3 regions of the Methylobacterium sp. TK31 genome follow, and region 1 is predicted to be linked to each of the others. Evidence: predicted binding sites of a transcription regulator. Region 1 holds the regulator's gene; each other region holds the start of a gene.
The links. Region 1 encodes PhoB, which activates phosphate uptake and scavenging genes when phosphate is short. Its sites were predicted from a motif close to TGTCATNNANCTGTCAT; they were not measured.
Positions count from the first base shown of each region.

Region 2: a site for PhoB is predicted at 1,835-1,851, ahead of ACXJY8_RS13180 (UDP-2,3-diacylglucosamine diphosphatase). Genes of this name have one in related genera too.
Region 3: a site for PhoB is predicted at 2,416-2,432, ahead of ACXJY8_RS08335 (ExeM/NucH family extracellular endonuclease). Genes of this name have one in related genera too.

Region 1 is NZ_CM143964.1:4,682,905-4,687,050, reverse strand. It holds gene ACXJY8_RS21890 (SDR family NAD(P)-dependent oxidoreductase) at 1-141, shown strand, start outside; gene ACXJY8_RS21885 (matrixin family metalloprotease) at 229-1,287, shown strand; gene phoB (phosphate regulon transcriptional regulator PhoB) at 1,389-2,093, opposite strand; gene phoU (phosphate signaling complex protein PhoU) at 2,123-2,848, opposite strand; gene pstB (phosphate ABC transporter ATP-binding protein PstB) at 2,950-3,768, opposite strand; gene pstA (phosphate ABC transporter permease PstA) at 3,820-4,146, opposite strand, start outside.
Region 2 is NZ_CM143964.1:2,839,429-2,843,574, forward strand. It holds gene ACXJY8_RS13170 (D-2-hydroxyacid dehydrogenase) at 1-19, opposite strand, end outside; gene ACXJY8_RS13175 (aminotransferase class V-fold PLP-dependent enzyme) at 104-1,312, opposite strand; gene ACXJY8_RS13180 (UDP-2,3-diacylglucosamine diphosphatase) at 1,901-2,722, shown strand; gene ACXJY8_RS13185 (glycosyltransferase family 4 protein) at 2,719-3,798, shown strand; gene rnhB (ribonuclease HII) at 3,865-4,146, shown strand, end outside.
Region 3 is NZ_CM143964.1:1,821,227-1,825,372, reverse strand. It holds gene ACXJY8_RS08335 (ExeM/NucH family extracellular endonuclease) at 1-2,241, opposite strand, end outside; gene ACXJY8_RS08330 (bifunctional allantoicase/(S)-ureidoglycine aminohydrolase) at 2,880-3,719, shown strand; gene ACXJY8_RS08325 (ureidoglycolate lyase) at 3,716-4,146, shown strand, end outside.

The DNA of each region.
Region 1 (4,146 bases):
CGCCCGACCTCGCTGATCGGCCGCCTCGCCACCGTCGAGGAGGTCGCCAGCATGGTCGCCTACATCTGCAGCCCCGCCGCCAGCGCCACCAGCGGGGCGGCCCTCCGGGTGGATGGCGGCGTGGTGCGCAGCATCGTGTGAGGATACGCCCCGGGGGCGGGGCCGCCGGTTAAGACATTCGTAACGCCTCCCGCCGACCCTGGCCCGCGCGGACGGGAGGAATGGCGAATGGGGGATTATGCGCTGGAGGGACCGCGCTGGGGCGCGGGCGCGGCGGGCACGGGCGGCGGCATCGTCACCTGGGCCTTCGACGGCACGATCCCGTCCTCCTTCGTCGGCATCCTCCAGAGCGCCTTCGCGGCCTGGGCGTCCTACGCCAACATCACCTTCCAGCAGGTCGCCTCCACGGCGGCGGCGCAGATCGACTTCACCCTCGGGGGCATCGACGGCCTCGGCAACACGCTCGGCTACGCGAACTACTCCTACAGCGGCCAGCGCATGCAGTCGGCGGCCGTGACCTTCGACAGCGGCGAGGGCTGGCACGCCGCCGGCGCCCGGGTGGTCAGCACCCAGAACGTCGACCTCGCGGTGGTGGCCCTGCACGAGATCGGCCACGCCCTCGGCCTCGACCACTACAACGCCAAGCCCGAGGTGATGAACGCGGTCCTGAACCCCTCCATCACCGCCCTCGGGGCGGGCGACATCGCGGGCATCCAGGCCCTCTACGGCGCTCCGGTGGTCCCGGCGGCGTCCGTGACGCCCGTCGCGAGCCCCACCGTCACCAGCCCTCCCGTCGCCAGCGCCCCGGCCGAGGGCGCCGTCACGGCGGTGTACCGGTTCTACGACACCCATACGGGCGACCATTTCTACACGACGAGCACGGCCGAGAAGGCGCAGATCCAGCAGACGCTGCCCTGGTTCAGCTACGAGGGCACGCCGTGGGCGGCCCCGGCCAAGGGCGCGGGCACCGTCGACGTGTTCCGGTTCTTCGACACCGCCTCGAACGCCCACTTCTTCACCACGAGCGTGTCGGAGCGCGACCAGGTCATCAAGACCGCCCCGACCTACAAGTACGAGGGCGTCGCCTTCGAGGCCTATGCGGATGCGGGTGCGCCGGGGAGCGTGACCCTGGAGCGCTTCTTCAACACTCAGACCGGCCAGCACCACTTCGCCGGCAATGCCGAGGAGGCCGCCGGCATCAACCACGGCGCCGCCGGCCCGGGCTGGATCGACGAGGGCAAGGCCTTCACCGTGCACCTCCCCACCGACACGATGCTTTTCGCCTAGGCGGCGGGCTCGGCTGTTCGCCTGAGGGCGGGCTTGGCCGTTCGCCTAGCGGCGGGCTTGGCCGTTCGCCTGAGGGCGGGCACGGCTCGGCGCCGGGTCGGCTACTCCGCCTCCGCCTCGAACATCTCGTCGAAGGAGTAGCCCGAGCCGCGCACGGTGCGGATCGGATCGCTCTGGCGCGGGCGGTTCAGGGCCTTGCGCAGGCGCCCGACATGGACGTCGACGGTCCGCTCGTCGATGTAGACGTCGTGGCCCCAGACCCCGTCGAGGAGCTGCTCGCGGGAGAACACCCGGCCGGGGCTCTGCATCAGGAATTCGAGGAGCTTGAACTCGGTCGGCCCGAGATGGATCTCGCGGCCCTCCCGGCGGATGCGGTGGCTGACCCGGTCGAGCTCGATGTCGCCGGCCACCAGCAGGTTGGCCACGTGGGCGGGCTTGGCCCGGCGCAGCAGGGCCCGGACCCGGGCGAGGAGCTCGGGCACCGAGAACGGCTTGACGATGTAGTCGTCCGCCCCCGTGCCGAGGCCGCGGATGCGGTCGCCCTCCTCGCCCCGCGCGGTGAGCATGATCACCGGCAGCCGCTCGGTCTCGCGCCGGGCGCGGATGCGGCGGCAGAGCTCGATCCCCGACAGGGCCGGCAGCATCCAGTCGAGCAGGACGAGGTCGGGGACCTGCTCCTGCAGGCGCAGGTCCGCCTCGTCGCCGCGGGCAGCCGAGTCGACGACGAAGCCCTCGGCCTCGAGGTTGTAGCGGAGGAGGAGGGTCAGGGCCTCCTCGTCCTCGACGATCAGGATACGCGTACTCATCGTGCGCTTTCGATCAGATCGGCGCGGGGTCAGACCGTGCCGGGCAGGTCCACGGTGGCGTAGTTGGACGCGTCGTTCTTCGGGCGCTCGCGCTCGGCCAGGAGGTTCTCGCCGGTGACGAGGTAGTGGATCGTCTCGGCGATGTTGGTGGTGTGGTCGCCGATGCGCTCGATGTTCTTGGCCACGAACAGCAGGTGCGTGCAGAACGAGATGTTGCGCGGATCCTCCATCATGTAGGTCAGGAGTTCGCGGAAGAGCGAGTTGTAGAGCGCGTCGATGGCGTCGTCGCGCTCCCAGACGTGGAGGGCCGCCTTGATGTCGCGGCCGGTATAGGCGTCGAGCACGTCCTTGAGCTGCTCCTGGACCAGGTCGCTCATGTGCTGGACGCCGATGACGATCTTCTGCGGCTGGATCTGGTCGGCGATCGCCACCACGCGCTTGGCGACGTTCTTGGCGAGGTCGCCGATGCGCTCGATGTCGTTCGAGACGCGGATCGCCGTCACCGTCTCGCGCAGGTCGATGGCCAGGGGCTGGCGCCGGGCGATGAGCAGGATCGCCCGCTCCTCGATCTCGCGCTGGAGGGTGTCGAGCCGGGCATCGGCGGCGATCACCGCCTGGGCCAGGGCCGAGTCGCGGCGCACCAGGGCCTGTCCGGCCTCGGCCATCATCTTCTCGGCGATGCCGCCCATCTCGGAGATCGAGCGGCGCAGATCCTCGAGGTCGGTGTCGTAGGAGGTGACGATGTGGTCGGGCATGGGTGTGCTCCTCGATCGGGCCTCCTGTCGGGTGCCCGCCCTGATGGTGTCTGGCGCGGGCCGGAACCGGCCCGCACGGGTCGGTTCCGACCTGCCGAGGATCAGCCGAAGCGGCCGGTGATGTAGTCCTGCGTCTGGCGCTTCTCGGGATTCATGAAGATGCGCGTCGTCGGCCCGAACTCCACCAGTTCGCCGAGATACATGAACGCGGTGAACTGCGAGATGCGCGCCGCCTGCTGCATGTTGTGCGTGACGATGACGATCGTGAATTCCGAGCGCAGCTGCTCGATCAGCTCCTCGATGCGGCCGGTGGAGATCGGGTCGAGGGCCGAGGTCGGCTCGTCGAACAGGATCACCTCGGGACGCTGGGCCACGGTGCGGGCGATGCAGAGGCGCTGCTGCTGGCCGCCGGAGAGGCCCATGCCGGACTGCTTGAGCTTGTCCTTCACCTCGTCCCAGAGGGCGGCCTTGCGGAGCGATTCCTCGACGCGCACGTCGAGGTCGGCCTTGGGCAGCTTCTCGTAGAGGCGCAGGCCGAAGGCGACGTTGTCGTAGATCGACATCGGGAACGGGGTCGGCTTCTGGAACACCATGCCGATGCGCGAGCGCAGCTCGTTGAGGTCGACCCGGGAATCCAGGACGTTCTGGCCGTCGAGGAGGATCTCGCCCTCCGCGCGCTGCTCCGGATACAGGCTGTAGATCCGGTTGAAGGTGCGCAGCAGGGTCGACTTCCCGCAGCCCGACGGGCCGATCAGCGCCGTGACCTGGCGGTCGTGGAAGTTGAGGTTCACCGACTTCAGGCCATGGAAGCTGCCATAGTAGAAGTTCAGGTCCTTCACGGCGATGCGGACCGGAGAGGTCTCGTCGGCCTTGTGGCGTCCGGTGAGCTGCGCGGACGTGATCCCGGGGGCGGCGTTCATCGGTTCAAGATCCTGTCGGTCGGAAGGCGGGGGATTGCGGCGCGCCGGAGGTCAGCGCGAGCGCTCGGACTTGATGACGAAGCGGGCCACGATCGACAGGGCGAGGATCGTGACGGTGATCAGCAGGGCGCCGGCCCAGGCCAGCTGCTGCCAGTTCGGGTAGGGCGAGAGCGCGAACTGGTAGATCATCACGGGCAAGTTCGGGATGCCGCCCATCAGGTTGCCGCCGAACCAGCTGTTGTTGTTCAGCGCGGTGAAGAGCAGCGGCGCGGTCTCGCCGGCGATGCGGGCGAGCGCCAGGATGATGCCGGTGACGATGCCGGCGCTGGCGCCGCGCCAGGTGATGCTCTTGATCACGATGGAGGGCGGGGCGCCCAG
Region 2 (4,146 bases), 1.8 Mb from region 1:
ACACGATCTTCTTCGTCATGGAATCCTCTGGCCGATCCGGCCGGGTCACGGATAGGATGTTCGAGGGCGCCGGAGCGGGCGGACCCGCTCCGGCGCCAAGGGCTCAGGACTTCGACAGCGGGTTCTCGCGCAGGTAGCTCGATGCGGCGGCGACGCCGGAACCGGGCTGGACCTTCACACCGTGGTCGAGCATCGCCATCTCGGCGCCCGCGATGGCGCCCAGGAGCGACAGCTCGTTCATGTCACCGACGTGACCGATGCGGAAGACCTTGCCGGCGACTTGGCTGAGGCCAGCGCCCAGCGCCAGGTTGTAGCGCACGTAGGCGTGCTTGATGATCGCGGCGGCGTCGACGCCCTCCGGCACGAGGATCGCCGTGACGGTGTCCGAGTTCCACTTGGGCTCCTGGGCGCAGGTCTTCAGGCCCCAGGCGGCCACGGCCTGGCGGGTCGCCTCGCCGAGCACGTGGTGGCGGTGGTAGACGTTCTCCAGGCCCTCCTCGTTGAGGCAGGCGAGCGCCTCGCGCAGGCCGTAGAGCAGCGGCAGCGGCGGGGTATAGGGGAAGTAGCCGGCCGGGTTCTGCTTCTGGTGGTCGGCCCAGTCGAAATAGACATGCGCCAGGCGGTCGTTCTGGCCCGACGAGGTCTCGGCCGCCTTGAGCGCCTTCTGGCTGACGCAGATCACGCCGAGACCGGCCGGGAGCATCAGACCCTTCTGCGAACCGGCAATGGCGCAGTCGACCTTCCACTCGTCCATCTTGAACGGCAGCGAGCCGATCGACGAGACGCCGTCCACGAACAGCAGGGCCGGATGGCCCGCGGCGTCGATGGCCTTGCGCACGGCACCGATATCGCTGGTGACGCCGGTGGCGGTCTCGTTATGGACCACCATGACGGCCTTGATCTCATGGTTCTTGTCGGCGCGCAGGGCCTCGCCGATCCGTTCCGGGTTCGCGCCCGTGCCCCAGGCCTCGTCCTGCACGACGACCTCGAGACCGAGGCGCTGGGCCATGTCGATCCAGAGATGGCTGAACTGGCCGAAGCGGGCGGCCAGCACCTTGTCGCCGCGCGACAGGGTGTTCGACAGGGCAGACTCCCAGATGCCGGTGCCCGAGGCCGGGAACAGGAAGATGGTGCCGTCCTTCGAGCCGTAGACGGCCTTGGTGTCCTCGAAGAGGGGCTTGGTCAGCGCCGGGAAATCCACCGAGCGGTGGTCCTCGGACTGCACCATCATCGCGCGCATCACGCGATCCGGGATGTTCGTCGGGCCCGGGACGAACAGGTGGTTCCGGCCGGGACGTCGCGTTGCCGCCATGGGGTTTTCTCCGTTTCTTACGTTGCGCCGACACGCACTCCGCGTGCGGCGACACAGATGCGCCGAGGGTTGAAGCGGACCGCGTCGGAACGTCCGGGTCGAACCCGGACGTTCCTGGCAGCCGCTGGTTAAATGAATCGCGGGACGAACTCGTTCGCACGCAACGTCCGCGTGGATGCCGGACCAATGTCCGTCGCCGTCGAAGGCTGACCTTCGACGCCCGTCGCCGCGCGCGCCACCGAATACCTCAAGCCTCTTCTCCATGGGCCGGGTCGCGCTCGAAACGCGTTTACCGCTGGGCCGTTGTCAGCGTCGTCGTCCCCGGGGACGGCACCCTTAGTTCGCCTCGACGGGCTCCGGTCATGCGTCCTCGGACGCGGCCCGGTGGGGCACCTTGAGCGGGACTATGCCCGGCTTCCCGCAGAAAGGAAAACCCGAAATACTTGGTCGCAAATCAAAATTTTTTTTGTGGAAGAAGAGCTTACGTCGCGGCGCAGAAGACGCCCTGTCCCCGACCCGCGACGTCATCAAACTGATACGGGAATCCGGTTTGGCTCCTGGCAACGGAAGGCTGTCCCGGAGGCGAGCGTGGGCGAAGACACCGAGACGACCCGCGTCCGGACATTGTTCCTGTCCGACATGCATCTCGGCACAAAGGGATGCCAAGCCGACCTCTTGCTGGAATTCCTGCGCGATTACGATGCAGACGAGATCTATCTCGTCGGCGACATCATCGACGGCTGGCAACTCAAATCCGGCTGGTACTGGCCCCAGAGCCACAACGACGTCGTACAAAAGCTGATGCGCAAGGTGCGCAAGGGCTCGACGCTGGTCTACGTCCCGGGCAATCACGACGAATTCCTGCGCGATTATATCGGCATGACCTTCGGCGGCATCGAGATCGCCGACCAGCGCCTGCACGAGGCCGCCGACGGCAAGCGCTACCTCGTCATCCATGGCGACCAGTTCGACATGGTGGTGCGCCACGCAAAATGGCTCGCGTTCCTGGGCGACGGCGCCTACACCTTCGCGCTCTTCATCAACACCTACGTCAACACCGCGCGCCGTCGCCTCGGGCTCGCCTACTGGTCACTCTCGGCCTGGGCCAAGCTCAAGGTGAAGAATGCGGTCAACTTCATCGGCAAGTTCGAGGAATTGCTGAGCGCCGAAGCCAAGCGCGTCGGAGCCGACGGTGTGATCTGCGGTCACATCCACCATGCGGCCAAACGCCAGATCAACGGGCTGACCTACCTCAACACCGGCGATTGGGTGGAATCCTGCACCGCCATCGTCGAGCATTACGACGGCACCATGGAGGTGCTGCACTATCCGAGCCTGGTGCGGGCACGCACCGCGCGGGCCGACCTCGTCGGACGCCAGCGTCCCGACGGAGCCCGGGCGGTCGCGTGAGGCTCCTCATCGCCACGGATGCCTGGCACCCGCAGGTGAACGGCGTCGTACGCTCCCTGGAGAACATGGCGGCGGCCGGGGCCGCCTACGGCTTCGATCCGGTGTTCCTGACGCACCAGGACTTCGCATCCGTGCCGCTGCCGGGCTACCCGGAGATCCGGCTGGCCTACGCGACCAAGCGGCATGTGTCGCAGCTCTGGAACGACCTTCGGCCGACCCATGTCCACATCTCGACGGAGGGAACGGTCGGCTACGCCACCCGGCGCTACTGCCTCGCCCATCGCCGGCCCTTCACGACGAGCTACCACACCCGGTTTCCGGAATACCTCTCGGCCCGGGCGCCGGTGCCGGAGGCCTGGAGCTACGCCTGGCTTCGCCGCTTCCACGGCGCGGCGAACGGTACGATGGTGTCGACCCCCTCCCTGGAGCGCGACCTCGAAGCGCGCGGCTTCACCAACCTGATGCGCTGGACCCGCGGGGTCGACACCGACCTGTTCCGGCCACGCTCGCCGGAGATGCCGGAGCCGGCCGATCTCGCCGGCCTGCCCCGTCCGATCTTCCTGTCGGTGGGGCGGCTCGCGGTGGAGAAGAATCTCGAAGCGTTCCTGCGTCTCGACCTGCCCGGTACCAAGGTCGTCGTTGGAGACGGGCCGGACCGGGCCCGCCTCGCGGCGATCGCGCCCGAGGCGCATTTCCTCGGCACCCGGACCGGCGCCGACCTCGCCGCGCTCTATGCCGGCGCCGACGCCTTCGTGTTTCCGAGCCTTACCGATACCTTCGGGATCGTACTCCTCGAAGCCCTCGCCTGCGGGGTGCCCGTGGCCGCCTATCCCGTCACCGGCCCCCTCGACGTGATCGGCCGGACGGGTGCCGGCGTGCTCGACCACGACCTGCGTACGGCCGCTATGGGCGCCCTGGCGATCCCGCGCGCCCGCTGCCGCAGCGAAGCCCTGCGCTACACCTGGGCCGAGAGTGCGCGCCAGTTCTACGACAACATCGCCCGCGCCCACGGCACCGCACCCATGCGCCTCCGGGCCTCGGGCGACGCTCCGCGCGGTGTCGTCGAACTCGGCTGAGGCGTGGACCGGCCGCGCGCTCCGCGTTAGGGGGTCGGGCCAGTCCTCCGCCCCGGAACATGCCCGATGCCGCCGTTCGACCCGCGCCTGGCGGAGACCTTCCCGGCCGTCATCGGCTGCGACGAGGTTGGACGCGGTGCTCTCTGCGGACCCGTGATCGTCGCGGCGGTCTGGTTCGACCCGGCCGCTCTCGCGCCCACCCTGCTCGCCCGCCTCGACGACAGCAAGCGCCTCAAGGCGGCGGAACGCGAGGCGCTGACACCGCTGATCCGCGCGCAGACCCGCGTCGCCGTGGCGGCCGGCTCGCGCGCCCTTGTCGATCGGATCAACGTCCGTGCCGCCACCCTC
Region 3 (4,146 bases), 2.1 Mb from region 1:
GCCGGTCTCGCGCACCTTGGTCAGCCCGCCATCGGCTTCCTGACGGAAGATCGAGATGCCGCGGCCGCCGAGGGTGTTGAGCTGGTCGATGACGCCGTCGTTGTCGGTGTCGCCCGTGCGCAGCAGGACATTGAGGCGGGCATAGGCCGGGTCGGCCTTGAGCGCCTGCAGCGCCGGGGTGAGGCGGCTGTTGGCGATGCTAGAGAGGCGGGCCACGTCCGCCGAATCGTCGGCGCCTCCGATGACGCGCTGGTCGCCCTCGTTGGCGGAGACGACGTAGGTCACGCCATTCACGGCGAAGCTCGCCGCGGCGTCGGGCTGGAGCAGGCCGTAGATCGGCGCGGCGGCGGGCGTGTTGGCGATGCGGATCGAGGCCGTGCCGCCCGCGCCGTCGCGGTCGGAGGCGTCGAACTCGTTGCCGGGCAGCGAATGGTTGACGGAGCCGAGCGGCTGGATCGCGATCGGGGCGGTGCCGGGATTGGCGAGGTCGATCACCGCGATACCGTTGACCTCCTGCAGGGTCACGTAGGCGAAGCGGTTGTCGGGGGAGAGGGCGATGTATTCGGGCTCGATGTCGGCGGCCGCACTCTTCCCCGCGGTGATCGCGAGCCCCCTGGCGCGCAGGACCGCCTCGCTGCCGTCGAGGGACTCGAAGCCCACGGTGGCGCTGACGCCGGCATTGGCCGCGCCGCCGGAGAGATCGAGGATCGAGACGCTGCCGACGGGGTTGATGGCGCCCGTGAACTGCTCGCCCTCGTTGGCGACAAGGAGCTTCGTGCCGTCGCCGGTGAAGACGATCTGATCGGGCCCGACGCCGACCGTCACCGATTTCAGCAGGGTGCCGGCCCGGTCGAACAGGGCGACGCGGCCGGGCTGGTCGCCGGAGGCGTTGGCGTACGCCACCGCGACGACGCCGTTGGAGACCGCCACCGAGTTCACCGAACCGTACTGGTCGAGGCCGGCGAGCCGGATCTCACCGGATTTCGCCAGGGTGCCGTCGGCGCCGATGGCGACGATCTCGATCCGGTTCTCGTTGGTGTTCTGGATATAGAGGCTGCCGGTGGTGCGGTCGTAGGCCACCACCTCGGCATTGGCCGCGGCGGCGGTGGCCGGGTCGTTGGTGGTGGCGTAGCTGCCCAGGCGCACGAGCTGAAGGGCGCCGGTGGGAGAGGGAGGAGTCGTCGCGGTCGCCCCCTGGAAGCCCTGGAGCGAGGCCGCCGCATCGAACACCGCGACGCCGTTGATCACGGTGGCGGCGTCGTCGTTGACGATGGTCCCGACCGCCACGCCGTCGGCGACGGTGGCGCCGACGACCTTGGTCACCCGCAGCGCGAAGGTCTCGCCGGCCTCGAAGAGCCGGTCTCCGATCACCGGCACGGTGATCGTGGCGGACGTGGCACCGGCCGCGATGGTCTGTCCGGTCAGGGCCGTGGCGACGTAGTCGGAGCCGGCCTGGGCGGTGCCGTCGGCGGTGGCGAGGTCGAAGGTCACGCCGCCGGCCGGGGCGGGGGCATCGAGCGAAACCGTGAAGGTCAGGCTGGCCGTGCCCGCCTGTCCCTCGATCACCTGCGCATCGGCGATCGACAGGGCCGGCAGGGTGACGGCCGCGCTCAGACTCGACACCGCGATGTCGTCGATCCCGATCCACTCGTCGTTGCCGACGGCGTTGGTGGTGAGGATGCGGACCTGGAGATTTGCCACGCCATCGGCGTCGGCCGGCAGGGTGAGGCTGATGGGGGTCACCTGCGTGGCGCTGCCCTGGGTGGCGGCATCGGCCACGAACCCGGCCGGCAGGTTTTTCCAGGCCCCGTTGTCGGTCCGATACTGGACGGCGATGGGCTGCACGGCGTTGTCGGCCGAGCCGTCGATGTCGCGGGCGTTGAAGGCCACCGTCACGTTCCGGCGCCCGGTGGCATCGAGGGAGATGACGAGATTCGGCGCATCCGCCGTGCCCGAGCCCTGCAGGGCGATGGTCGGGTCGGCGAGCGCGAACTCGGCGACGCCGCCGGACCCCAGCGTGCCGGGATTGGTCTGGTTGGCGATCACGTCCACGTCGTTCGGCAGCGCCGAATCGCCGGTCACGACCTGCGGATCGGCGCCCGTGCCGGTGGTCAGATCCTGGCCCAGATACCCGACGATGGCCGGCACCCGGCTCCAGTCGTCGTTCGTCGTGATCGCACCGGTATCCGTCCAGTCCTGGAGAAGGGAACCGTTCGCGAGGACGTGCGGCGTCGTGTTCATGCGGGTACTCTGCGGAGGGGACGCGTCGGCGATCGACGCCCGGTTCGCGGGCCTGCATGGCCATTCGGCGGCACAGGGCACGATCCGCCATCCCGCTGGTCTCGCAGCATCGGAAGGCAGGCCGCCCTGCCGCGTCAGGACAGATCAGGCACAGGCAGCGAATAGATCCGCCAGATGACAGATCGATGAAAACAAGCTCGCCGATCGACTTGCCGGACGATCAGGTCGCGGCAAAGTATTCTTCGTCTCCGGATTGGACTTGCTATCGGACTTTAATCCGCAACGATCGATGTATTTTTGTATGCGTTGGGCACTGTGCCGACGAGGGGGGAGGCGGAGGCTGACGGGCCCGCCTCGCGTTCAGGCTGCGGGCAAGGGCGAGGATTCGGGGGCGGCCACGATCCCGGCACCATACCGCGGGTGTTCGCGCCACAGCGGGCGGCCCGCCGCATCAGCGATGGCCGCGAGACGCGAGGCGCATCCGATGAAGCCGGGACACACGGATCCTGGTCGTTCGCCACGACGCCGCCTCGGACGGCATCGTGCGCGATGAGCGGCGTCGAGACGCGCCCCATCCGCCGGTGCCTTGACGCGCTGCGGCGAAGTTCGCCACATCGGCCCGACCCGGGAGCCCTCGAATGACCGCATCGTCCTACAACCCCCCATGCGGCGGCCTGCCGCCTCAGACCGCGCTGATGACGGGCCGGGCCGTGTTCACCGAGGCCTACGCCGTCATCCCCCGGGGCGTGATGAGCGACATCGTCACCTCCGTGCTGCCGTTCTGGGAAGGCACCCAGGCCTGGATGCTGGCCCGCCCGCTCTCGGGCTTCTCCGAGACCTTCGCGCAGTACCTCGTGGCGCTCACCCCCGGCGGCGGCAGCGAGCGGCCCGAGCCGGACCCGGAGGCCGAGGGGGTCCTGTTCGTGGTGGAGGGGCAGGCCCGCCTCGTCCTCGACGGCCGGACCCACGCCCTGACACCCGGCAGCTACGCCTACCTGCCGCCCGGCGCCACCTGGAGCCTGCGCAACGACGGGGCCGGACCCGCCCGCCTCCATTGGATCCGCAAGGCCTACATGCGGGTGCCGGGCATCGAGGTTCCACCGGCCTTCGTCACGCATGAATCCGCCGTCACCCCGGCGCCGATGCCCGGCACCGACGGGGCCTGGGCCACCACCCGCTTCGTCGCCTCCAACGACGTGCGCCACGACATGCACGTCAACATCGTCTCCATGCGCCCGGGCGCCTCGATCCCCTTCGAGGAGACGCATGTGATGGAGCACGGCCTGTTCGTGCTGGAGGGCAAGGCGGTCTACCGGCTCAACCGCGACTGGGTCGAGGTGGAGGCCGGCGACTTCATGTGGCTGCGCGCCTACTGCCCGCAGGCCTGCTACGCCGGCGGCCCGGGCCCCTTCCGCTACCTGCTCTACAAGGACGTCAACCGGCACGCCCCGCTGGCCCCGTTCCGGGCGGCCCGATGAGCGACCGTCGGATCGTCGCCGAGCCGCTGACGGCCGGGGCCTTCGCCCCCTTCGGCACGGTGATCGACAGGGCCGCCGTCGCGCCGCGCCCGATGAATGCCGGCAAGGCGCGCCGCTTCCACGACCTCGCGCAAGTGCGGGTGGCAGGCGAGGACGGGCATGTGGTGATCGGCTACGTCGAGGCCGAGCCCTACGCGCTGCCCCTCCCCGTGAGCCTCGTCGAGCGCCATCCGCTGGGGGCGCAGGCCTTCCTGCCGCTGAACACCGCCCCCTTCCTCGTGGTGGTCTGCCCCGACGAAGGCGGCCGCCCCGGCCGGCCGCGCGCCTTCGTCACCGCCCCGGGGCAGGGCGTCTGCTACGCCCTCGGCACCTGGCACGGCGTTCTGACGCCGTTCGGCGCCCCCCAGGACTTCCTCGTGGTCGACCG